DNA from 2 places in the Cupriavidus phytorum genome. Region 2 is predicted to be linked to the other one. Evidence: riboswitches for the same ligand, from Rfam matches in the RefSeq annotation. Region 2 holds a riboswitch; the other holds the start of a gene.

Region 1 (12,012 bases), on a different contig from region 2:
GTGGGTCTTGCCCGTGCCCCATTCACCACCGATGAGCAGGAGCGGATCAGAGAGCAGCTTGAACGACGGGCTGCCCGCGTATTCCGCCTCATCCCGAACAACGCGCAGGCAGCGGCCAATCGCATCCAAGTTCGCGCGCACGCTGTTGTGCGCGGAAGAGTAGCTCCCGTCGTCCGGGGCAAGCTTGGCTTCCTCGGCCCGCCAATGGGCGATATCCTGCATCAAGCGGGCGTCGATCTCAGACAGCTGGTCGGCCCATTCATAGCCCGCAGTGGCATCGCGCGAACGCAGGCGGTCCATCATCGCCGGAAGCGATGCGCCAGCGGCGTCAACCAAATGCTCGATCTCTGCGGGTCTTTGGCTATGATGCTTGGCGCGCTTCCAGGCCTCGGCGAACTCGTCGAGGACCGACCGGAAGCGCGTTTGCGCAGCATCGCCACATGCAACGTTGTCGATGGCGGTAGACAACGCGGCAATCCGAAGATTAGGCGCGCTCGGATCGATGCCGGGCGTATACCTTTGGCCCGCTTGACGTATTTGATCCCTGCAAAGATTGACCAGTACCGCTGAAAGTGATGGCGGATCAGAGGGCATAGTTCACTGTGTAGTAGCTAGACGGTATCGCAATCCAGGAGGAGGCCTGGTCGAACGCCCCCTACTTCGCCGCTAGCTTGTCTGGGACACGGGACTTGCCAGTGGGGGCGGAAGGGCGGGTGCGCAACGCGTGGACGCCGGGTCTTCGAATCATTTGTCTCGAGGCTAGTTTCGCGGGCATAGCGGGCGCTCGGGGTGCTGGCTCGTAGGACTGCTTGCAGCCTGAAACGGTCAAGCTGCCCGGCCGGGCCCGAAGGGCTGTCCGGTATAGGCAGAAGATTGAAGTTCACCAACGGCTGCTTTGCCACTGCTATTGCGTGACGGCCAGGATGGGGAAATGTATGGTGGGGCCGTCTGGATGATCCCACTTGGAGAATCACCTGTCGGGTGGCGCTTGTGCGTAGCAACGGTGTTCGATGCCATTCGCGGGCCGGAACCTCTCGTGGGTGTGATGTCTGTAAAGAACACCACATCATTAAGCGATGTTGTCCATGGTGGGCGACTTGGCCGTGCGTGACGTTCAAGGTTTTAGTTTCCAGTGCTTGCTTTGGCAGCCTCTCGACGACGCCGGAGCACCTTTATGATTGCGTCCTTCACATCATTTGCTCGATGCTGGTCTAGCACAGAGATCGCGCCGACAAGCATGGACAGCGCGCCTCCCCGCGCCTCTAGCCGCTCCGCGAGCGCACGCCGCTCGATCTGTCCAACATCGTTCAGCTTGAGACTACGAATTGTCCGTCTTCCCTCCGGAGACTGGCCTTCGAAAACCCAACCGCGCACGAGCAAAATGTGCTGTGAATAATTGTGAAAGTGCGGATTGACCCAGCTGAAATTGGCCGGAGCCACCGGGAACGCATCGCCGGACGTGAGAGCAATGCTGAGCACAGGACATCGAGCCGGCACGGGCCCCACGACGGCTCTGGTCATGAACCTGTATCTGCGGTTCCAAGACAAGAAATATGCGTTCTTCCGGATATTGCAGGTCCCACAAGAAAGGGCAAGGTTCCTGATCTCGTATGCAAATTGAGGAAATGTCGCCTTGTCGACAAAATGCTCAAGATGAGTCGCGTAGTCGTCGTACAGGTGACGTCTGCAAAAGCAGCAGCGTCCCAACTGCGCCGTCCTGAGCGCAATCTTCAGCCCGGCGCGGAATTCGATCGCGACTTTCGCCCTGGATTCCCATGTAAGGCCGACCAACGCCGCAGCTGTGGTCCCGGCAGGATAGCCAAGGGTCGGAACGATTCTGTCAAATCCGATGTTCACCGCTGAGGTCCTTCGTCTAGGAGCGCCTCAATGACATCGGCCATTGGATCGCTTGGAGTGAGTGCGTCACGGATTGACCTAAGCTTCGGCATCAATCCTTGGAACTCCGCATTCTCGAAGTCGCCTCGCTCGATCAAAGACACGGCTCGCTGGACCGTGTCCACGACGAGCCTGTTCCTGCTGGAGCCAACGCCGAATTGGGAAAGAAGCAACTCGTCAGACGATGCACCGTAGGACGCGACACTGGTCTGCGGCGCATCGCTACTCATGTCAACAATAGAACTGCCCTCCGGAGCGGCCCCCACGATGAGTGGCGAGTGTGTGCATACGATGAGATGCCCCTCCGTCTTCATCGCGCCTGCACACACGTCGAATACCGTCGCCATCAGCTCCCGCTGCCATTGCGGGTGGAGGTTGTTCTCGGGCTCGTCTATCAGCAGGACAGCCTTGTCCTCGAGCCCGAAGCCAATTGCCAGGATGCTGGAGAACATGTGATACTCACCTGAGCTTAATTCCATTGCTGAAAAGCCAGAATCGTCCCTTGCCGATTTCACAGTGACATCCACTAGTCGCACGAGGTCCGTGAGCAATCCCAGTCGTAGCACGTTGGGCGCGATGCCTTGGCAGTGCGCCCCCGTCTCATTAAGCTCGACCGCAAGGCGCCGCTTCCCGTTGTTCACAAAGAATTGCAGCGCCAAAAACTCGTCGTAGCCGAATTCCTGTAGCAGCCACTGCGCCGTGGCGTAGGAAATGTGCGGGCGATCTGCGGCTGTCTTGCGAGTGCTGTCGGACTCAGGTCGTATGCCTTGCACGATCCCAAGCAAGTCACCCATCGGGCCTCGTGCCTTCTTTGACACACCACGCTGGGCCTCCAAGATGTACTTTACGGATGGTCGAATTCCCGCGTGCCGATGTGCAACGCTAAAGAATTCCCATCTGCAACGCTCTGCCCTAGCAGGGTCGAGCGCAAAAGCCAGCATGGTCTCCAGCGGTGCCTTCTTGCTAAGCAGGTTGCTGATGACTCTTTGACCAACGTACGTGTAATTTGGGACGTCAAACGGACTGCGAGTTCCTCCCGGCAGTTCCTTCTGTGGAAACCGGTCAGCCACCGAACCTGATACACAAAGCACCTGATCCCGACCCGGATTCCGTACAGACGACGCCTCTTCTCGAGCGTTGCGTTCCACCACCGCCAGCCCAGACACGATACCCTTCAGCAGCGTGCTCTTATGTGAGCCGTTACGACCTGTAATGAAGGTTGTCGCAAAGTTGGTTGACCTAGGTCGATCTGACTCAAGCAACAAGTCAACCGACCTGACCTGATTGTCCCAAGTATGGAATGCCGCAGAGTGAATAACCGCCATGCTACCCCGCCTCCCAATTTTAAGTATGCCACGCGCACATTAGTATGCCACGTGCACATAAGCGTGGGCGTCTTTGACGCTCAGCCCTTGGCGGTTTCGATCGCCAGGGCAGCAACTTTGGAATACCCCATCATCCAAGGCTCTATCAGTCCTGCTTGTACGAGAGCACTTCCGTGGCAAGCCGGTGACCGAGTGAGGAGGTGCTGGTCACCCGGCAGCAAAGTTGAACGGGCGCTTTCGGACATCGAATTGAGCAAGTCGAAGGACAGACCCCGCATGCGGAACAGACATTCAATTGCAAATGCCAGCTTTCCGCTTATGGCCGACTACGGCCATTGCAATCCCCATCATGGTTGGTCAGTCAGTCGGCGTGTCGTTGGGGAATCCCATCCGTGCTCAATGACCAACTCGCGGGAGCGGACCCGCAAGGCGAGGTGTGACAGCACAGCCCCACCATCACACCCGCCAACCGCTATTGCAACCGCTCCCGCTCAACCATCAGCCCATCCAGCTGCATCTTCACCATGCCAAGCAGGCACAGCGCACTGAAGCAGCCTTCAGAGCTTTCGCTTTCGTGATCCAGCAGTACGAGAACTCCTTCAATTCCCGCGCGAACCTGCTGAAGACAGTCGTTTGTGATTTCATCGATCATTGCCATGGATTCCCCACTAGAAAAAGCGCGCCACTCATTTCCACATGAGGGCGGCGGGCCAGACGGCGAGGGTGGAAAGACCGGTCTACGGTGGGGAACCGGTCAGCCTTGCGGCTGCCTCGCCCGGCCCGCCAGGGAGCCAGCTTGGTTCGTGCGAGCACACAGGCGTTGCCTGCTACAAGGCAACGCCTGTCCACCATAAACATCCGGGCTTTCCACACCCGATCATCGGTGGTTCCGATGACGCCACCAGTATTTCGCGTAGCTACCGGGGAATCGATGAGAGATGTCGCATTTCCAGGGGCGCGCGAAGTTTGGATCCGGGCAACGGATTCAGAAATCGCAGACTCTTGAAAATGCGCGTGCGGGGATCAGGCTTGGGCAGGCGTCAGGGCCGCGCCAGGCACCATTGCCGGGGCGCTTCCCAGTGCCTGGTCCACAACTCCCGCAACCATCTCCGCCGTCACCGCCGACAAGGTCCACCCCAAATGCCCGTGGCCGGTGTTGTAGAAGATGCAGGCGGCGCGTCCGCGTCCCACTCGCGGCAGCATGTCGGGCAGCATCGGCCGCAGCCCGGCCCACGGCACCACGCTGCGCGTGCTGACGCCGGGGAAGCACTGCTGCACCCAGTCCACCAGCGGGCGGATACGGTCGGCGCGGATATCGCGGTTGGTGCCGTTGAACTCGGCGGTGCCGGCGACGCGGAAGCGGTCGTCGCCGAGGCGGCTGGTGACCAGCTTGGTTTCGTCGTCGAGCAGGCTGACCGTCGGTGCCGCCGCGCGGCTGGCGTCGTCGGTCAGGTTGACGGTGATCGAATAGCCCTTGACCGGATAGATGTTGACGCGGTCGCCCAGCGCGGCGGCCAGTGCGCGGCTGGCGGTGCCGGCGCAGATTACGGCGCCGTCGAAGGAGGCAGTGGTGCTATCGTTGCCGTCCTGCACGGTGACGGTGGCATGCCGTCCGTCGGTCTTCACCGCGCGCACGTCCTGGCCGTACAGGCAGCGCACGCCCAGGCGCGCGGCGGCGGCGGCCAGGCCGCTGGTGAACTTGTGGATGTCGCCGGTCGAATCGCTTTCGGTGAAGTAGCCGCCGTAGTAGGAGCCCGCCAACGTCGGCTCGATCGCGCGCATCTCCTGCGGGGTCACCGCGCGGCGCTCGAGCCCGCCTTGCGCCAGCAGCGCGGAGACCCGGCCGGCATGCTCGAAGCCGGCGCGGTCGCGGTAGATATGGAGGATGCCGGCGCGCTTCAGGTCGAAGTCGATGCCTTCCTGCGCCGCCCACGCAAACAGGTGCTCGCGCGCGGCGATGGCCAGGCGCGCGGTCTCGATGGTGTTGCGGCGGTAGTGGGGAATCGACGCGATGAACTCGGCGAACCACGACAGCTTGTGCCAGCTGGGCCGGGGATTGACCAGCAGCGGCGCATCCTTGCGCAGCATCCACTTCATCCCCTTGACGATGGTGGACCAGTGGGTCCAGACCTCGGCGTTGGATGCGGAGAGCTGTCCGCCGTTGGCGAACGAGGTTTCCATGGCGGCATAGCGATGCCGTTCGAACAGCGTGACGGAGAATCCGCGCCGCGCCAGCGCGTAGGCCGTGGTGACACCGGTGATGCCACCGCCGATGACAGCGATTGTCTTCATGATCTACAGGTTCCGGGAACGTCGGGGGTGGAGTCCGCACGCAACATGCGTTTAGGACGCCCCCTCTGTTCTGGACCTGAGAGATTCACGACGCCTTGCCGCGGGGCGGGCGCGCTTGCTCCTTCGGTATGCCGGGCGGACGATGGCGTCCGGCATTCTTCAGAGTGCACTGACGGGTGATGCCGGTCCTTTTGCCTGAGAGTTTCCGGGGCGGTTGCTCCTTCGGCGCCGTGCGCGGCGGGCGCCGCGACAGTCTCTCCCTGCATCACGCTGGCTTGATGCCAGTCGGGGCAATGTAGTGACAAGGCCCCGTATTGGATATGCGGGTTAACACGGAGACAAGCGGAAATGGCTGCGCCGGCCGCGTCGCTATGTCGCATCGGCCGTCGGCTTGCGGGCCCATAAAATGTCAGCGCTCGCTCTCAGAGACGTGCGGGACGCAGGGGAGGAGCGCCTGATGGTGCGCAGGCGCTGCGAGCCCACAACGACGACAACAAGGTATTCAGTGAAGAAACATCGCATTGCACTGGCCGTTTCGGCAGTGCTGATGGGCCCCGCCGTGGCCGCCGCGCAGGCAGTGGAGGCCCCCGCGTCGTTGCCGGAGGTGGTGGTATCGGCCGGCCCGGACCGCGGCAAGACGCCGGCGATTCCGCCCAACACGCCGGCGCCGGCGTATGGCATCAGCAGCACGCGCATGGCCGACTTCAACGTGGTCAATACCGAAGACGCGCTCAAGTACGCGCCCAACCTCGCCGTGCGCAAGCGCTTTATCGGCGATATGAATTCGATCATCTCGGTGCGCAGCACCAGTTCGCGCCAGTCGGCGCGCGGGCTGGTCTATGCGGACGGCCTGCTGCTGTCCAACCTGCTGGGCTCGGACTTCAGCTTCCCGCCGCGCTGGTCGCTGGTCAATGCCGCCGAGATCGAGCGCATGGACGTGCTGTACGGCCCGTATTCGGCGCTGTATCCGGGAAATTCGCTGGGCGCGACGGTGCTGATCACCACGCGCACGCCGCAGAAGTTCGAGGGCGATGCCAGCGTGCAGCTGTTCACGCAGCGCTTCAACCTGTATGGCACCCACGATAACTTCAACGGGGTGCATGCCAACGCCTATGTGGGCGACCGCGTCGGCGCGTTCTCGTGGCTGGTCAGCGTGGACCGGCAGGACAGCAAGAGCCAGCCGCTGAGCTTCTACACCGCGTCGCGCTCGACGCGGCCCGCGGGCGCGGCGGACACGCCGGTCTCGGGCGCGTATTTCGACCAGGACCAGAGCGGGCGCGACCGCGTGGTGATGGGCGTGAATAGCGAGGGCATCACGCACACCGTGCAGGACCAGCTCAAGCTCAAGCTCGGCTACGACATCACCAGCACGCTGCAGGCGCAGTTCACCGCCGCCTACTGGCAGCAGGACCGCTCCAACACCACCGGCAGTTACCTGCGCGATGCCAATGGCAATGTGGTGTCCAGCGGTCCGGTGAACATCGGCGGCTACCAGTACGTGATTCCGGCTAACGCGTTTGCGCCCGGCAATGGCGAGGATGCGCGCTGGCTCTACGGCCTGTCGCTGCGCACGCGCAACCAGACGGGGTGGAATTTTTCCGGGGTGGCGTCGCTGTTCGACGTCAGCAAGGACGTGAGCCGCAGCGCCAACGCCGTCGGCAACGGACCGGGCACGGTGACTTATGGCGACGGCACCGGCTGGCGCACGCTCGACCTGAAGGCCGACTACCGCCCCGAGCGCCTGCAGGGCGGGCACTGGGTCACGTTCGGATACCACTATGACAACTACCGGCTGAGCAACACCACCTACAACACCTCGGACTGGCGCGCGGCCACCATCACCGCGTTCAACAATGCCTTTACCGGCAAGACCGAGACCCAGGCGATCTACGCGCAGGACGCCTGGTACTTTGCCGAGGACTGGAAGCTGATCCCCGGCGTGCGCTACGAGCACTGGCGCGCCTATGACGGCAGCCGCAGCCAGCCTGGCGTGGATATCGGCTATCCGGTGCGCAGCGAATCCAACTGGTCGCCCAAGCTGGCGCTGGAGAAGGCGTTCGGGCAGGACTGGCTGGGCCGGCTGTCGCTGGGCCAGGCCTATCGCTACCCGACCGTCAGCGAGCTGTTCCAGGGCCGCATCACCGGCACCGCGCTGATCAACAACGATCCCAACCTGCGGCCCGAGCGCTCGTTCTCGAAGGACCTGACCTTCGAACGCACGGTGGAGGCGTCGAATTTCCGGGTCTCGCTGTACGAGGACGATATCCGCGATGCGCTGGTCAGCCAGACCAACACCACGGTGTTCCCCACCGTCACCAGCTTCCAGAACGTCGACCGGGTGCGCACGCGCGGCATCGAGCTGGCCTACGACGGGCGCGATGTGCTGGTGCGCGGCTTCGACCTCTCGGCCAGCGGCGCCTACAACCATTCGAAGACGCTGGAGAACGCCAACAACCCGGCCTCGGTGGGCAAGTATTTCTACCGCATCCCGAAGTGGCGCGCCAACCTGGTGGGCACCTATCGCTTTACGCCGGCGTGGGCCGGCACGCTGGCGATGACCTATTCGGGCCGGCAGTACAATACGCTCGACAACTCGGACACCAACCCCGACACCTTCGGCGGCACCAGCAGCTTCCTGACCTTCGACGTCAAGGTGACCTACAAGCCCGCAAGGAACGTTCGCCTCGGGCTTGGCATCGACAACCTCACCGACCAGCGCTATTACGTCTATCACCCGTACCCGGGCCGGACGTTCTACGCCGAGGCGAAACTTTCCTTCTGAGCACGTGAACACGCTGACTCCAACCCTGCCAGGCGCCCGCCGCGCTGTCCGCCTGATCGCTGCCGGACTGATGGTCTGCGCCACGCTGGCGTCGGCCACCGCGGCCGCACAGGCGCATGGCAACCACGCCGGCCACGGCGGCCAGGCCAAGCCGAAAACAAGCGAGCTGGGCACCGGCGCCGCCTTCGACCGCGACGGCAGGCTGTGGATCGCCTACAAGGACGGCCAGCATGTCGCGGTGCGCTCGTCGACGGACTACGGTCGCAGCTTCAGCGAAGCGCGGCATGTCAACGCCACGCCGGAGCCGGTCGCCGCCGATCATGAAAGCCGCCCCAAGGTGGCCACCGGCGCCGACGGGCAGGTCTATATCACGTGGACCCAGCCGCTACCCAAGCCATGGACCGGCTTTATCCGCTTTGCGCGCTCCAGCGATGGCGGCAAGACCTTTGCCGAACCGCTGACGGTGCATGCCAACCGCGACCAGATCGCGCACCGCTTCGACGCTCTCGCGGTGGACCGGGCCGGGCGCGTCTTCGTCAGCTGGATCGACAAGCGCGACGTGGCCGCCGCCGAGGCGCGCAAGCAGCCGTATGCCGGCGCCGCGATCTACTACGCTGTCTCGGCCGACCACGGCAAGACTTTCCAGGGCGACTACAAGATCGCCGACCAGTCGTGCGAATGCTGCCGCATCGCGCTGGCGCCCACGCCCGACGGCAGGATGCTGGCGCTGTGGCGCCATGTGTTCCCGCCCAACGCGCGCGACCACGCGCTGGCGCTGCTGGGCGCCGACGGCAAGGCCACGCCGATGCAGCGCGCCACCTTCGACGACTGGCGCATCGACGCCTGCCCGCACCACGGCCCCGGCGCGTCGGTGGCGCCGGACGGCACGGTGCATATGGTCTGGTTCAGCGTGCGCGACGGCAAGCCGACGGTGTCGCTGGGGCGCTGGCGCGACGGCAAGCTGCAGGCGCAACGCCCGCTCGATGACCCGCGCGCACAGCACGCCGATATCGTCGCGCTGAACGACAACGACATCGCGGTGGTGTGGAAATCGTTCGACGGCCAGCAGACGCGGCTCTCCGCCATGCTGTCGCACGATGGCGGCAAGACCTGGCAGACGCGCAAGCTGGCCGGAACCGAACGCGACTCCGACCAGCCGCACCTGCTGCAGCACGCCGGCCGCGCCTACGTGCTGTGGCGCACCGAGGCCGAGGGTTTCCAGGTGTTCGCGCTCGGGCAGGAGGGTGCATGATGCGATCGCGCCGCCAACTGCTTGCGGCCGCCGCCGCTGCCACCGTGACCGCATGTGCGCTGATGCTCGGCACCGCCCATGCCGCCGACCGCGTTGCCGTGTTCGAATCCGCCAGCGCCGCGCGCATCGTCGCCAGCCAGCACGGCAAGCCCTTCGTGCTGGTGGTGTGGTCGCTGGATTGCGTCTATTGCAAGCGCAACTTCGACGCGCTCGGCAAGCTGCGGGCGCGACATCCGGACCTGCGCGTCGTCACGCTGGCGACCGACAGTGCCGAGGCCTCGCCGCAGGTGCAGCAGGTGCTCGAACGCGTCCGGCTGACGCGCAATGCGTGGGTGTTCGGGCACGAGCCGCAGGAGCGGCTGCGCTATGCGGTCGACCCGGACTGGATGGGCGAGATGCCGCGCACCTACTTCTATCGCGCCGACGGCCAGCGGCAGGGTGTGTCCGGCGTGATCAGCGAAGCGGACTGGACGAAGCACCTGCGCTGGGCCCGCATCGCGGGCTGAGACCGCAGCGGCGCCGGCCCGGCGCCGCCTATCACGGCATCACTCAGGACAGTTCCTTCGGCAGCTTGCCGCCGTTGGCGGCCAGTTCCTGCATCAGCCGCTTGTGCAGCCACACGTTCATCGCCGCGGAATCGTTCATGTCGCCGCTGTAGTGCAGCTCGCGCGCCAGTTCCTTGCGGTGTTCCAGGCTGCTGTCGATGCCGAGCGCCTTCATCGTATCGACGATGGAGGTGCGCCAGTTCAGCGTCTGCCCGCTCTGCTGCGCCATGCGGTCCATGATGGCCTCGACATCGACGCCCGACAGCGGCGTTGCCTGAGACCCGGCAGGCGACCCGGCCGGCGCACCAGTAGTGCCCTGCACGTTGCCCGCGGGCGCCGCGCCGGTGCCGGCGGTGGGCGCGGTGCCGGCTGGCGCGCCCGCTGACGTCTGGGTTCCGGCGGCGGGTGGGGTGGTGGTCGCGGTGGTGGTGGCCGCCGGCTTGTCCTTGCCCAGCAGCTTGTTGAGGATGTCCTTGAAGATGCTCATGGCGGGCTCCTGAAGGGTGGAACGGGGCAGCAAGCCCTTGCAGGTTCCGGGCCACCATCGCGGTGTCGTCGTTGCGCGGCTAAGCCGCACCGTTTGTAAATGGTGCGTGTAGCGCGTCCGGCTTCCGCGCCGGCAGCGCTGGCGTGGGCATGCCTCTTCTGTTCAGCGCAGTCTTGCGCATCCCTTGGCAGATGGATCGGTAGTTTCCCCACTCTTCCTGCGTGGCCAGCAGCGTCTATGATGCGTGCTTGTTGGTTCAATAAAGAAACAGATGTTCAAATATGAACACTCGGCGACCAAAGCAGATGAAAGACCTGCCGTGGTCCAAGGAGGAGACATGATGAAATTCCGCATCGTCGCTACCGCGCTGGCCGCTGCCCTGCCGCTGGTGGCGGCAGCGCAGTCAGTAACCCTTTACGGCGTCATCGATACGGGCGTGGAATACCTGAACCACGTCGGCGCGGCCGGCCATGACCTGGTGCGCCAGCCGTCGTTGGGGGCGACCGTGCCGTCACGCTGGGGCCTGCGCGGCTCCGAGGATCTTGGCAACGGGCTCAAGAGCGTGTTCGTGCTGGAATCCGGGTTTGCGCCGGACTCGGGCGTTTCGAACCAGGGCGCCCGCCTGTTCGGGCGGCAGGCCTTCGTCGGGCTGAGCGGCCCGTGGGGGCAGGTCGGGTTCGGACGCCAGTACACCATGTTGTTCTGGGCCAGGCTCGATACCGACATCCTGACCTCCAACGTTTATGGCGTCGGCTCGATCGACAGCTATATCCCCAACACGCGCGCCGACAACGCGGTGTCGTACAAGGGCAAGTTCGGCGGCGTCACGATCGGCGCGACGTACAGCCTGGGCCGCGATGCCGTCAATGCCGGCCCCGGACCGGCCGGCACCAACTGCGCGGGCGAGAATGCCGCGGATGCGCGTGCCTGCCGCGAATGGTCGGCCATGCTGATGTACGAGACCGACTGGTGGGGCGTGAGCGCCGCCTACGATTCCCTGCGCGGCGGCCCCGGCGCCTTCGGCGGCCTGACCCGCAGCAGCCTGAAAGACGATCGGTTCTCGCTTGGCGGCTACCTGCTGCTGCAACGGACCAAGCTGGGCCTGGGCCTGCTGTCGCGCAACAACCAGGCGAGCGCCACCCCGCGCAGCGATCTGTGGTTCGCGGGCGTCTCGCATGACCTCACGCCCGCGTTCAACCTCGCCGGCGAAATCTATTACCTGCGCTACCGCCACAGCGCCAACGGGGCCTGGCTGGGCGCCATCCGCGGCACCTATGCGTTCTCGAAACGCACCTCGGTCTATGCCACCGCGGGCTATCTCGACAATCGCGGCCAGTCGGCGTTGTCGGTCAGCGGCGGCAGCCCGGGAGGCAATCCGGCGCCCGGCGGCAACCAGGCCGGCGTCATGCTTGGCATCAAGCAGATCTTCTGAG
Region 2 (12,012 bases):
CAGGTCGCGCCGGGCCCGCAGCAGGCAACGTTGCGGGTGGTGAAGGAGCATGTGGCGCGCATGAAGCAGTACCTGGACGAGCCGCCGTCGCCGGCGACACTGGCCGGTTATATCGGCGCCGCCTGGCTGGCGCGCGCGTTGCAAGGGATGCGCGCGGGCGGCGCGGCGGAACTGCGGCGCGCGCTGCAGTGCCGCGTCGACGTGGGCGACTTCACGCTCGACTTCACGCGCGGACAGCGCGGCTCGCAGTACGTCACGCTGGCGGTGTCGGGCGCGCGCTAGGGCTTCGATCGCGCGCGTGCGGCTCAGCCGGCGGCCGCCTTGCCGCCGCTGCTCCCGCTGCCCCCGTTCCCGAGCAGCGCCTTGAGCGCGCCCAGTCGGTCCTTGGGGCTCATCGCCGGGGTCGCGTCGACCGGCGCGGGCGCCTCTTCCAGCTTCATCTCGCCGATAAAGCGCGACGGCTGGCACGAGTAGGTCTCGCGCGCGCGCTTGCGCTTCTTGCACCAGCTGACATGCAGGCTGCGCTGCGCGCGCGTGATGCCCACGTACATCAGGCGCCGTTCTTCCTCGATCTTCTCGTCGCTCATGTCCTCGTCCTCGCGGCAATGGGGCAGGATGCCCTCCTCCACGCCGACCAGGAACACATGCGGATATTCCAGCCCCTTGGACGCATGCAGCGTGGACAGCCGCACCGCGTCGGGGTCTTCCTCGCGGCCCTCGAGCATGCTCATCAGCGCCACGGTCTGGGTCAGTTCCAGCAGGTTCTTGCCATCGCTGCCGAAGCCGTCGGCGGTGTCGAAGCCGGTCGCTTCGTCGCCGTCCGCGCCCTCGGGCTTGGTCCCCTTGCGCTTCAGCCAGTCGAGGAATTCCAGCGTATTGGTCCAGCGCGACTGCGCCTGCCGTTCGTCGAAGCTGTCGTACAGGTAGGCCTCGTAGTGGATGCCTGCCATCAGGTCGTCGAGCACCTCGGTGGCCGGGTCCTTCGCCGCGCGCTCGGCCAGCCGCACCATCGATTCGCAGAACACCCGCAGCGGCTCCAGCTGGCGCGGCTGCAGCTTGCCCTCGATGCCGCCCATCATCGCCGCCTCGAACAGCGACACCTTGGCCTGGCCGGCGAAGGTGCCCAGCACCTCGAGCGTGGTGTTGCCGACGCCGCGCCGCGGTGTGGTGATGGCGCGGATAAAGGCGGGATCGTCGTCGGGATTGGCGATCAGGCGCAGGTAGGCGCAGATGTCCTTGATCTCGGCCTTGTCGAAGAAGCTCTGGCCGCCCGACAGCACGTAGGGGATGCGCTCGCGCCGCAGGATCTGCTCGAACAGCCGCGCCTGGTGGTTGCCGCGGTACAGGATGGCGTAGTCGCGGAATTGCGCGCGGCGCTCGAACTTGTGCGCCGACAGGCGGAACACCACCGACTCGGCCTCGTGCTCCTCGTCGTTCATCGGGTGGATGGCGATGGGGTCGCCCATGCCGTGCTCGCTCCACAGCTTCTTGTCGAACAGCTTGGGATTGTTGGCGATGACGGCGTTGGCGGCTTCCAGGATGCGCACGGTGGAGCGGTAGTTCTGCTCCAGCTTGATCACCTTCAGGTCCGGGAAGTCGGTCTGCAGCCCGCGCAGGTTGTCCAGCGTGGCGCCGCGCCAGCCATAGATGGCCTGGTCGTCGTCGCCCACCGCGGTGAAGGCCGGCGCGCGCAAGTGGGAGCCGCCCGCCAGCAGCTTGAGCAGCTGGTACTGGCAGGCGTTGGTGTCCTGGTATTCGTCGACCAGGAAGTAGCGCAGGCGGTTCTGCCACTTGAGCCGGACCGCTTCGTCGCGCGCGAACAGTTCCGCCGGCAGGCGGATCAGGTCGTCGAAATCCACCGCCTGGTAAGCGTTCAGCGTGGCGACGTAGTTGCGGTAGACCAGCGCGGCCTGGTGCTCGTCGGCATTGGCGGCCTGCGCGATCGCGGCCTCGGGATCGACCATGCCGTTCTTCCACAGCGAGATCGTGCTCTGCACGCCGCGGATCAGCTTCTTGTCGGTGGTGCCGAGCTGCTCCTGGATCAGGCCGAAGCAGTCGTCCGAATCCATGATCGAGAACTGCGGCTTCAGGCCGACGTGCTCGGCTTCCATGCGCAGGATCTGCACGCCCAGCGAGTGGAAGGTGCAGACCGTCAGCTGCTTCAGCGGAATGCGTTTGCCCTCGCGCGTGGTCTTGCCCTCCATCAGCTTGCCGATGCGCTCCTGCATTTCCTTGGCCGCCTTGTTCGTAAACGTGACGGCGGCGATATGGCGCGGCTCGAAGCCCTTGTCCTCGATCAGATGCGCAATCTTCTGCGTGATCACCCGGGTCTTGCCGGAGCCCGCGCCGGCCAGCACCAGGCAAGGCCCGTCCAGGTAGCGGACGGCTTCGGATTGGGCGGGGTTCAGGCCATGGGTCATGCGGGGCAGGCGTTTGGGGGCAGCGGCGGAATCGACGGAGAACGGCGGCAAGCGGCGTAATTTGCCGGCATCCCGGCAAGGGCGTGCGGCAAAGCTGCCGATGTTAACACGCTCGCCGCGACGGGTCAGTCAGCGCAAGCCGCGCGCGCGGGCCCGGCTGTGTCACGGGCGTAACACTTCGTAAAGCGCGGAGCGAATGGCATAGCGCGACACTCTAATCAGTGTGTCCCCCGGTCCGCCGGATCGCTTGGGCATGCACAAATCATCACATCGGAGCCAACAATGAAAACCCTGCAAACTTTGACCAAGGTGACCCTGATCGGCATGACGGTCGCGGCCTTTGCCGGTTGCGCGGACATGACCCCGAAACAACGTAACACTGCCATCGGCGCCGGTGCCGGCGCGGTGGGCGGCGCCGTCCTGACCGACGGCAGCGCGCTGGGTACGCTGGGTGGCGCGGCCGTGGGCGGCGTGATCGGTAACGTCGTCACCGACGACAAGAAGAAGTAAAGCCGTGGCGCGCAGTGGCGGGTACGGGCCCCTTGCCGTGGTTTGACAAAGGCCGGGCCCTCCCGTACATTGCGCGCATCCGACCGGGAGAGCGCGCATCGCCTGCGCCGCCGAAGGGGTATCACCCGAAAACTCTCAGGCACCACGGACCGGTCGGATCGGCATGCAACATGCACACGATGCATGCCGCACTCTGGAGAGCGGCACCCGCCATTCGTGGCGAGCGTGCCCACCGAAGGGGCGCGCGAGGATGGGATCCACCGGATCCGCCTCGTAATCTCTCAGGTATCGAGGACAGAGGGGTCATCCGCCGCAGCGGATCGCTTGTCATATTGGCGTAGCGAAGGTTGCGGCGGATGGCCCTTTTTTGTTTTCGCCAACCGAGACTGCCCCCGAGGATTCCATGACGCTCCAGGCCACGCCCCTCAACGCTATCCACCGCGCCCTGGGCGCCCGCATGGTTGACTTCGGCGGCTGGGACATGCCGGTCAACTATGGCTCCCAGATCGAAGAGCACCATGCGGTGCGCAACGATGCCGGCATGTTCGACGTCTCGCACATGTGCGTGGTCGATCTCGCCGGCGCCAATACCCGCAGCTTCCTGCGCGGCCTGCTGGCCAACAACGTCGACAAGCTGCAGACGCCCGGCAAGGCGCTCTATTCCTGCATGCTCGACGAGAACGGCGGCGTCATCGACGACCTGATCGTCTATTTCTTCGCCGAGGACCGTTTCCGCCTGGTGGTCAACGCCGGCACCGCGGTGGGCGATATCGACTGGATCCGCGCCCGCAACGACGCCACCGGCAGCGGCGTGACCATCACGCCGCGCCGCGAGGACGTTGCGCCCGCCGGCGTGGAGCCGCTGGCGATCGTCGCGGTGCAGGGGCCCAACGCCCGCGCCAAGGTGTGGAGCACCTTCCCGTCGACCCAGCCTTCCGATGCGCTCAAGCCGTTCAACGCCGTGGTGGTGCAGGACCCCGCCCTCGGCGAAGTGATGGTGGCGCGCACCGGCTACACCGGCGAAGACGGCTTCGAGCTGGTGGTGCCGGCCGCCAGTGTCGCCGGCCTGTGGGAAAAACTGAATGCCGCGGGCGTGCGCCCGGCCGGCCTGGGTGCGCGCGACACGCTGCGCCTGGAAGCCGGCATGAACCTGTACGGCCAGGACATGGATATCAAGGTCTCGCCGCTGGATGCAGGCCTGGCGTGGACGGTCGACCTGCAGAGCGAGCGCGACTTCACCGGCAAGGCTGCGCTGGCCGCGGCCGGTTCGCGCCAGCAGTTCCTCGGCCTGATCCTGCGCGACAAAGGTGGTGTGCTGCGTGCTCACCAGAAAGTCATCACCCCCGCCGGTGATGGCGAAATCACCAGCGGCACCTTCAGCCCCTCGCTGTCGCAATCGATCGCCTTCGCGCGCCTGCCCCAGGGCGTGAACGTGGGCGACACCGTGCAGGTGGAGATCCGCGACCGCAAACTCAGCGCGACTGTGGTTAAACTGCCGTTTGTGCGTCATGGCAAGGCACTCGTGAGCTAAGGGAAAGCCCCGCTCACCCAACGGTCGCCCTCGCCTGCCGGCAGCGTTGCCGGGCAGGCATCACCCAAACAAGAAACAGATCTGAATCCGGAGAACCTTCATGAATTTCCCCGCTGACCTCAAGTACACCGAGTCGCATGAGTGGGTGCGCGTCGAAGCCGACGGCACGCTCACCATCGGCATCACCGACCACGCACAGGATGCGCTCGGCGACATCGTCTTCCTGGAGTTGCCCGAAGTGGGCAAGTCGGTCGGTGCCGGCGACGCGCTGGCGGTGGTGGAGTCGGTGAAGGCCGCTTCCGACATCTACGCACCCGTGGCCGGTGAAGTGATCGCCGTCAACGAGGCCGCCACCGCGGCGCCCGAAAGCGTCAACGCCAACGCCTTCGATGCGTGGCTGTTCAAGCTCAAGCCGGCCAATGGCGACGACGTCAACGGCCTGATGTCGGCCGACGCCTACAAGGCCAGCGTCGGCGCCTGATCGCCCGCCGGTCCCGCGCCAGGGACCGGCACACCGCATTCGCGGCGCCGCGGCACGGCTGACCACCTGCCGCCGCGCCCCCCACGAGGTTCTTGCCCATGAACGCCCCGCTGCCCATGAACGCCGCCCACGCAACCCGGCCCACGCTGGCCGAACTGGAGGCGCGCGACGCCTTCGCCGCCCGCCATATCGGCCCCGATACCCCCGAGCAGCAGCACATGCTGAAGACGCTCGGCTATGACAGCCGCGCCGCGCTGATCGACGCCGTCATCCCCGCCGCCATCCGCCGCCGCGACGGCATGCCGATGGGCGAGTTCACCGAGCCGCTGAGCGAAGAAGCCGCGCTGGCAAAGCTGCGCGCGCTGGCCGGCAAGAACAAGGTGCTGAAGAGCTTTATCGGCCAGGGCTACTTCAATACCATCACGCCCGGCGTCATCCTGCGCAATATCTTCGAGAACCCGGCCTGGTACACCGCCTACACGCCCTACCAGCCCGAGATCTCGCAGGGCCGGCTGGAAGCGATGCTGAATTTCCAGCAGATGGTCACCGACCTGACCGGGCTCGACATCGCCAATGCGTCGATGCTCGACGAAGGCACCGCCGCGGCCGAGGCGATGACGCTGCTGCAGCGCGTGAACAAGCACGATTCCAATATCTTCTTCGTCGCCGACGACGTGCTGCCGCAGACGCTGGAAGTGGTGCGCACGCGCGCGCTGCCGCTGGGCATCGAGGTCAAGGTCGGCCCCGCCGCCGACGCTGCCGCGGCGGGCGCGTTCGGCGTGTTGCTGCAGTACCCGGGTGTCAACGGCGACATCAATGACTACCGCGCCATCGCCGACGCGGTGCACGCCGCCGGCGGCCTGGTGGTCGCCGCCGCCGACCTGCTGGCGCTGACGCTGATCGCCGCGCCGGGCGAATGGGGCGCCGACGTGGCGGTGGGCAACTCGCAGCGCTTCGGCGTGCCGCTGGGCTTTGGCGGCCCGCACGCCGGCTACATGGCGGTGAAGGATGCGTTCAAGCGCTCGATGCCTGGCCGCCTGGTCGGCGTGACCATCGACGCGCAGGGCAACCAGGCCTACCGCCTGGCACTGCAGACGCGCGAGCAGCATATCCGCCGCGAGAAGGCCACCTCCAACATCTGTACCGCGCAGGTGCTGCTGGCGGTGATGGCGTCGATGTACGCGGTCTACCATGGCCCGCAGGGCCTGAAGCGCATCGCGCAGCGCGTGCATCGCCTGACCGCGACGCTGGCCGCCGGCCTGCAGGCACTGGGCTTCGCACGTACCAACGCCAGCTTCTTCGACACGCTGACGCTGGAGACCGGCTTCAACACCGATGCGATCCACGCCGCCGCCACCGCGCGCGGCATCAACCTGCGCCATGCCGGCGCCACGCGCGTCGGCATCTCGCTGGACGAGACCGCCACCCGCGCCGACGTGATCGCGCTGTGGGAGATCTTTACCCAAGGCAAGCCGCTGCCCGCCGAGGTCGACTTCGACCAGCTCGAGGCCGCCGCGCAGGATGCCTTCCCGCCCGCGCTGGCGCGCACCAGCGCCTACCTGACGCACCCGGTGTTCAACACCCACCACGCCGAGCACGAGATGCTGCGCTACCTGCGCATGCTGGCCGACAAGGACCTGGCGCTCGACCGCACCATGATCCCCCTGGGCTCGTGCACGATGAAGCTGAATGCCACCAGCGAGATGATCCCGGTGACCTGGCCCGAGTTCAGCCAGATCCACCCGTTCGCGCCGCTGGACCAGACCGTCGGCTACCGCGAGATGATCGACCAGCTCGAGGCCATGCTGTGCGCCGCCACCGGCTACGCCGCGGTCAGCCTGCAGCCCAACGCCGGCTCGCAGGGCGAGTACGCCGGCCTGCTGATCATCCACGCCTACCACGCCAGCCGCGGCGAGAGCCATCGCGACATCTGCCTGATCCCGTCGTCGGCGCACGGCACCAACCCGGCGTCGGCGCAGATGGCCGGCATGAAGGTGGTGGTGGTGGCCTGCGACGAGAACGGCAACGTCGACCTGGAAGACCTGGCGAAGAAGGCCGAGCAGCACAGCAACAACCTGGCTGCGATCATGATCACCTACCCGTCCACGCACGGCGTGTTCGAGCAAGGTGTGCAGCAGATCTGCGAGATCGTGCACAAGCACGGCGGCCAGGTCTATGTCGACGGCGCCAACATGAACGCGATGGTCGGCACCGCCGCGCCGGGCCAGTTCGGCGGCGACGTGTCGCACCTGAACCTGCACAAGACCTTCTGCATCCCGCACGGCGGCGGCGGCCCGGGCGTGGGCCCCGTTGCGGTCGGCGCGCACCTGGCGGACTTCCTGCCCAACCAGGACAGCGTCGGCTATCGCCGCGACGAGCGCGGCATCGGTGGCGTGTCGGCGGCACCGTTCGGCTCGGCCAGCATCCTGCCGATCTCGTGGATGTATATCGCGATGATGGGCTCGGCCGGCCTGACCGCGGCGACCGAGAACGCGATCCTGGCCGCCAACTATGTCGCCAAGCGCCTGGCGCCGTACTACCCGGTGCTCTACACCGGGCAGCACGACCTGGTCGCGCACGAGTGCATCCTGGACCTGCGCCCGCTGCAGAAGGAAACCGGCATCAGCAATGAGGACGTGGCGAAGCGCCTGATGGACTACGGCTTCCACGCGCCGACCATGAGCTTCCCGGTGCCGGGCACGCTGATGATCGAGCCGACCGAGTCTGAAGCGCTGCATGAGCTGGACCGCTTCGTCGACGCCATGATCGCGATCCGCCAGGAAATCGGCCGCGTTGCCGACGGCACTTTCGACCGCGACGACAACCCGCTCAAGCACGCCCCGCACACCGCCGCGGTGGTGACCGCCAACGAGTGGACCCACCAGTACACGCGCGAGGAAGCCGCGTATCCGGTCGCCTCGCTGCGCACGCAGAAGTACTGGCCGCCGGTCGGCCGCGCTGACAACGTGTACGGTGACCGCAACCTGTTCTGCGCCTGCGTGCCGGTCAGCGACTACGTGGTGGACTGAGCCGGCACCCCGGCCAGAAGCTAAGCTGTACTCAGGGCGCCGCGCAACGCGGCGCCCGCCGGCCTGGTCCGGCGTCAATCTGGAGGCCGTCCGTGGCAGTCAGCGTATTCGATCTGTTCAAGGTGGGCATCGGCCCGTCGAGCTCGCACACCGTAGGCCCGATGCGCGCAGCGCTGATGTTCGCGCAGGGGCTGGAGCGCGACGGGCTGCTGCCGCAAGTCGCCAGCGTGCGGGTGGAGCTGTACGGCTCGCTCGGCGCCACCGGCAAGGGCCACGGCACCGACAAGGGCGTGATCCTGGGCCTGATGGGCGAGGCCCCCGACACCATCGATCCGGATTCCATCGACACGCGTTTGGCTGCCTTGCGCAAGACGCGCGAGCTGTCGCTGCTCGGCCGCCACCTGGTGCCCTTCGTCGAGAAGGAGCACATCGTCTTCTACCGGCGCGAAGCCATGGCCGAGCATCCCAACGGCATGAAGTTCCACGCCTTCGATGGCGCCGGCGCCACGCTGCGCGAGGCGCGCTACCTGTCGGTCGGCGGCGGCTTCGTGGTCACCGCGGGCGCGCCCAATACGCAGGTGCTCAACGCCGCGCAGCAGTTGCCGCATCCGTTCCGCAGCGGCAAGGAGCTGCTCGAAATGGCCAGCGCCAGCGGCAAGAGCATTGCCCGGCTGATGCTGGAAAACGAGCTGACCTGGCGCAGCGAGGCCGACGTGGTCAACGGCCTGCTGCATATCTGGGACGTGATGCAGGCCTGCGTGGCGCGCGGCTGCCGCACCGACGGCGAACTGCCGGGCCCGTTCAAGGTGAAGCGGCGCGCGCCCGAGCTGTACCGCAGCCTGACCGAGCGCGCCGAGCGCACGCTGTCCGATCCGCTCTCGGTGATGGACTGGGTCAACCTGTACGCCATCGCCGTCAATGAGGAGAACGCCGCCGGCGGGCGCGTGGTCACGGCGCCGACCAACGGTGCGGCCGGCATCATCCCGGCGGTGCTGCACTACTACGATCGCTTCGTGCCTGGCGCCAACCGCGAGGGCGTGGTCGATTTCCTGTTGACCGCGGGTGCGATCGGGCTGCTGTACAAGCTCAACGCGTCGATCTCCGGCGCCGAGGTCGGCTGCCAGGGCGAAGTCGGCGTGGCCTGCTCGATGGCGGCCGGCGCACTCGCCGCGGTCACCGGCGGCAGCCCGGCGCAGGTGGAGAACGCCGCCGAGATCGGCATGGAGCACAACCTCGGCCTGACCTGCGACCCGGTCGGCGGGCTGGTGCAGATCCCGTGCATCGAGCGCAACGCGATGGCGTCGGTCAAGGCAGTCAACGCGGCGCGCATGGCGCTGCGCGGCGACGGCACGCACTACGTGTCGCTCGATTCGGTGATCAAGACCATGCGCGAAACCGGCGCCGACATGAAGACCAAGTACAAGGAAACGGCGCGCGGCGGCCTGGCGGTGAATATCGTGGAGTGCTAGCGCCGGCGCGGCGTATCATGGCGGCGTTCCCCGGCCAAACAACAAGAGGACGGCCATGCAGACCTTCCACCAGCTGTTCGACGAGACCTCGTCCACCTTCACCTACCTGCTGATCGACGCCGCCACCGGGGACGCGCTGCTGATCGATCCGGTCGACCACCAGCTCGAGCGCGACCTGAGGCTGCTGCACGAAACCGGCGCGCGCCTGGCCTGGGTGATCGAGACCCATGCCCATGCCGACCACATCACCTCGGCCGGCCACCTCGCCATGCAGACCGGCGCGCATACCGCGGCGCCGTCCGGCTGCGACATCAAGCCCGCACAGAAACAACTGATCGATGGCGATACCGTCGCCTTCGGCAAGCAACTGCTGCGTGCCATCCATACCCCCGGGCACACCGCCGGCAGCATGAGCTACCTGTGGGAAGAAGCCACCGCCGACGGCATCGTGCGCCGCGTCTTCACCGGCGATGCGCTGCTGATCGACGGCTGCGGCCGCACCGATTTCCAGTCCGGCGACGCCGGCACGCTGTACGACAGCCTGACTCGCAAGCTGTTCGCGCTGCCCGACGACACGCTGGTCTATCCGGCCCATGACTACAAGGGCCGCACCGTGTCCACCATCGGCCATGAGCGCGCGCACAACAGCCGCGTCGCCGGCCGCACGCGCGAGCAGTTCGTCGAGATGATGCGCAACCTGAATCTGCCGCGCCCCAGGCTGATCGATGTCGCCGTGCCGGCCAACCAGCGCCTGGGCCTGCGCGATGGCGAGAGCGTGCCGCACGGCGCCTGAATTCCTTACCAACCCCTGGAGTCCCTGCATGTCCACCTACACCGCTGAAGTCCTGTGGCAACGCGACGGACAGGATTTTGCCGGCAATCGCTACAGCCGCCGGCATCTGCTGCGCTTCGACGGCGGCGCCGAAGTGCCGGGCTCGTCATCACCCCATGTGGTGCCGCTGCCGATGTCCGACGCCAGCGCGGTCGATCCGGAAGAGATGTTCATCGCCTCGCTGTCGAGCTGCCACATGCTGTGGTTCCTGTCGCTCGCGGCCAAGCAGCGCCTGGTGGTCGACCGCTACCTGGACGCGGCCACCGGTGTGATGGAGAAGAACGCCGACGGGCACATGGCGATGACCGTGGTGACGCTGCGCCCGCAGGTCACGTTCGGCGGCGAGCACGAACCAACGCGCGACCAGCTCGACGCCCTGCACCACGCCGCGCACGAGGCCTGCTTTATCGCCAACTCGGTCCGGACCGAGGTGCGCTGCGAGCCGGTGTACGCCGGCGCCTGACCTCACCAGCCACACGGCCATGCCTGCCAGCGTGCTGCCCGCCGCAACGGCACCCGCGGCGCCGCCACGGACGGCGCGGCCACGCTTGTGGCGCTGGCTGGCCGCGGCGCTGGCGGGGCTTGCCGCGATCGCCATGCTGCAGGACCACTTTCTCTATTTCCCCGAACGCGCTTCGGTCGACGACATGGTCTCGCCCGGGCTGCGCGCGTGGCCGGGTCCGGACGACTTCCGCGGACTGGTGGCCGAGCCGCGCGGGCCGGTGCGCGCCACCGCCATGGTGTTCCACGGCAACGCCGGACATGCCGGGCATCGCGACTACTACGCCAGCGCGCTGGCGCCGCTGGGCGTGCGCGTGATCCTGGCGGAGTACCCGGGATACGGGCCGCGCCCAGGCACGCTGGGCGAGCGCAGCTTCGTCGCCGACGCGGAACAGTCGATCGCGCTGGCGCGGCGCCAGTTCGACGGGCCGCTGCTGCTGATCGGCGAATCGCTGGGAGCTGGCGTAGTGGCGGCCGCGGCGGCGCGCCAGCGCGACAGCATTGCCGGCGTACTGCTGATCACGCCGTGGGACAAGCTGGCGCACCTGGCCTCGCATCACTATCCCTGGCTGCCGGCCGGCTGGGTGCTGCGCGACCGCTACGACAGCGTGGCCAACCTCGCGGGCTTTGGCCGGCCGGTGATGGTGGCGGTGGCGCAACGCGACACCATCGTGCCGGCGCGCTTCGGCGAGGCGCTCTATGCGTCGCTGGGCGAACCGCGACGGATGGCGGTGATCGACGGCGCCGGTCACAACGACTGGACCGGGCATGTCGACCTGGCCTGGTGGCAGGCGGCCATCGCGTTCCTGCTGGCGCCGCCAGCCACCACAAACAAATAACATCACGCCGCCAAAACACTGATTTGACTTAGCCCTGCGGGCTGCAAATACTGGCCTTCACAGAACACGGAACGGCTTGCCGCTCGCGCACACGGCGGCGCGTCCAGTATTGCGTAGCCAACAACTGCGGGGGAACACGATCATGAAGCAACGCCAGCATCGCAAGCCGTATCTCGCCCTCGGCGCGCTGGCCGCGGCCCTCGCGCTGGTGCCGCTCCAGGCCACTGCGCAGAACAAGCCCATCGCCTATCCTGCCAAGGGCCAGAGCCAGCAGCAGCAGGCCAGCGACGACGGCGCGTGCTACAGCTGGGCCAAGCAGCAGACCGGCGTTGATCCGGCCCAGGCCGCCAACGCGCCGCCGCCGGCCCAGGCGCAAAGCGGCCAGCGCGTACGGGGTGCG

The links. A riboswitch is a leader RNA that binds a small molecule or an ion and turns the genes downstream of it on or off. The one in region 2 is predicted to bind glycine.
Region 1: it holds a riboswitch for glycine, as region 2 does, so the genes downstream of both, C7416_RS16965 (D-amino acid dehydrogenase) here and gcvT (glycine cleavage system aminomethyltransferase GcvT) in region 2, are expected to answer to the same signal.

The regions. Positions count from the first base shown of each region.
Region 1 is NZ_QKZN01000006.1:105,813-117,824, forward strand. Features, by position in the region: gene C7416_RS16950 (ATP-binding protein) at 1-468, opposite strand, end outside; gene C7416_RS28955 (HNH endonuclease family protein) at 1,123-1,857, opposite strand; gene C7416_RS29335 (AAA family ATPase) at 1,854-2,690, opposite strand; gene C7416_RS16960 (DUF1484 family protein) at 3,694-3,879, opposite strand; gene C7416_RS16965 (D-amino acid dehydrogenase) at 4,245-5,513, opposite strand; glycine riboswitch at 5,569-5,686, opposite strand; glycine riboswitch at 5,687-5,785, opposite strand; gene C7416_RS16970 (TonB-dependent receptor) at 6,019-8,295, shown strand; gene C7416_RS16975 (sialidase family protein) at 8,300-9,547, shown strand; gene C7416_RS16980 (TlpA family protein disulfide reductase) at 9,544-10,053, shown strand; gene C7416_RS16985 (DUF3597 domain-containing protein) at 10,097-10,579, opposite strand; gene C7416_RS16990 (porin) at 10,920-12,011, shown strand.
Region 2 is NZ_QKZN01000012.1:73,591-85,602, forward strand. Features, by position in the region: gene C7416_RS24075 (ABC transporter substrate-binding protein) at 1-282, shown strand, start outside; gene C7416_RS24080 (UvrD-helicase domain-containing protein) at 306-2,420, opposite strand; gene C7416_RS24085 (glycine zipper 2TM domain-containing protein) at 2,703-2,930, shown strand; glycine riboswitch at 3,005-3,092, shown strand; glycine riboswitch at 3,114-3,238, shown strand; gene gcvT (glycine cleavage system aminomethyltransferase GcvT) at 3,334-4,461, shown strand; gene gcvH (glycine cleavage system protein GcvH) at 4,562-4,942, shown strand; gene gcvP (aminomethyl-transferring glycine dehydrogenase) at 5,041-7,971, shown strand; gene C7416_RS24105 (L-serine ammonia-lyase) at 8,064-9,440, shown strand; gene C7416_RS24110 (MBL fold metallo-hydrolase) at 9,496-10,233, shown strand; gene C7416_RS24115 (OsmC family protein) at 10,262-10,735, shown strand; gene C7416_RS24120 (alpha/beta hydrolase) at 10,755-11,612, shown strand; gene C7416_RS24125 (YMGG-like glycine zipper-containing protein) at 11,755-12,012, shown strand, end outside.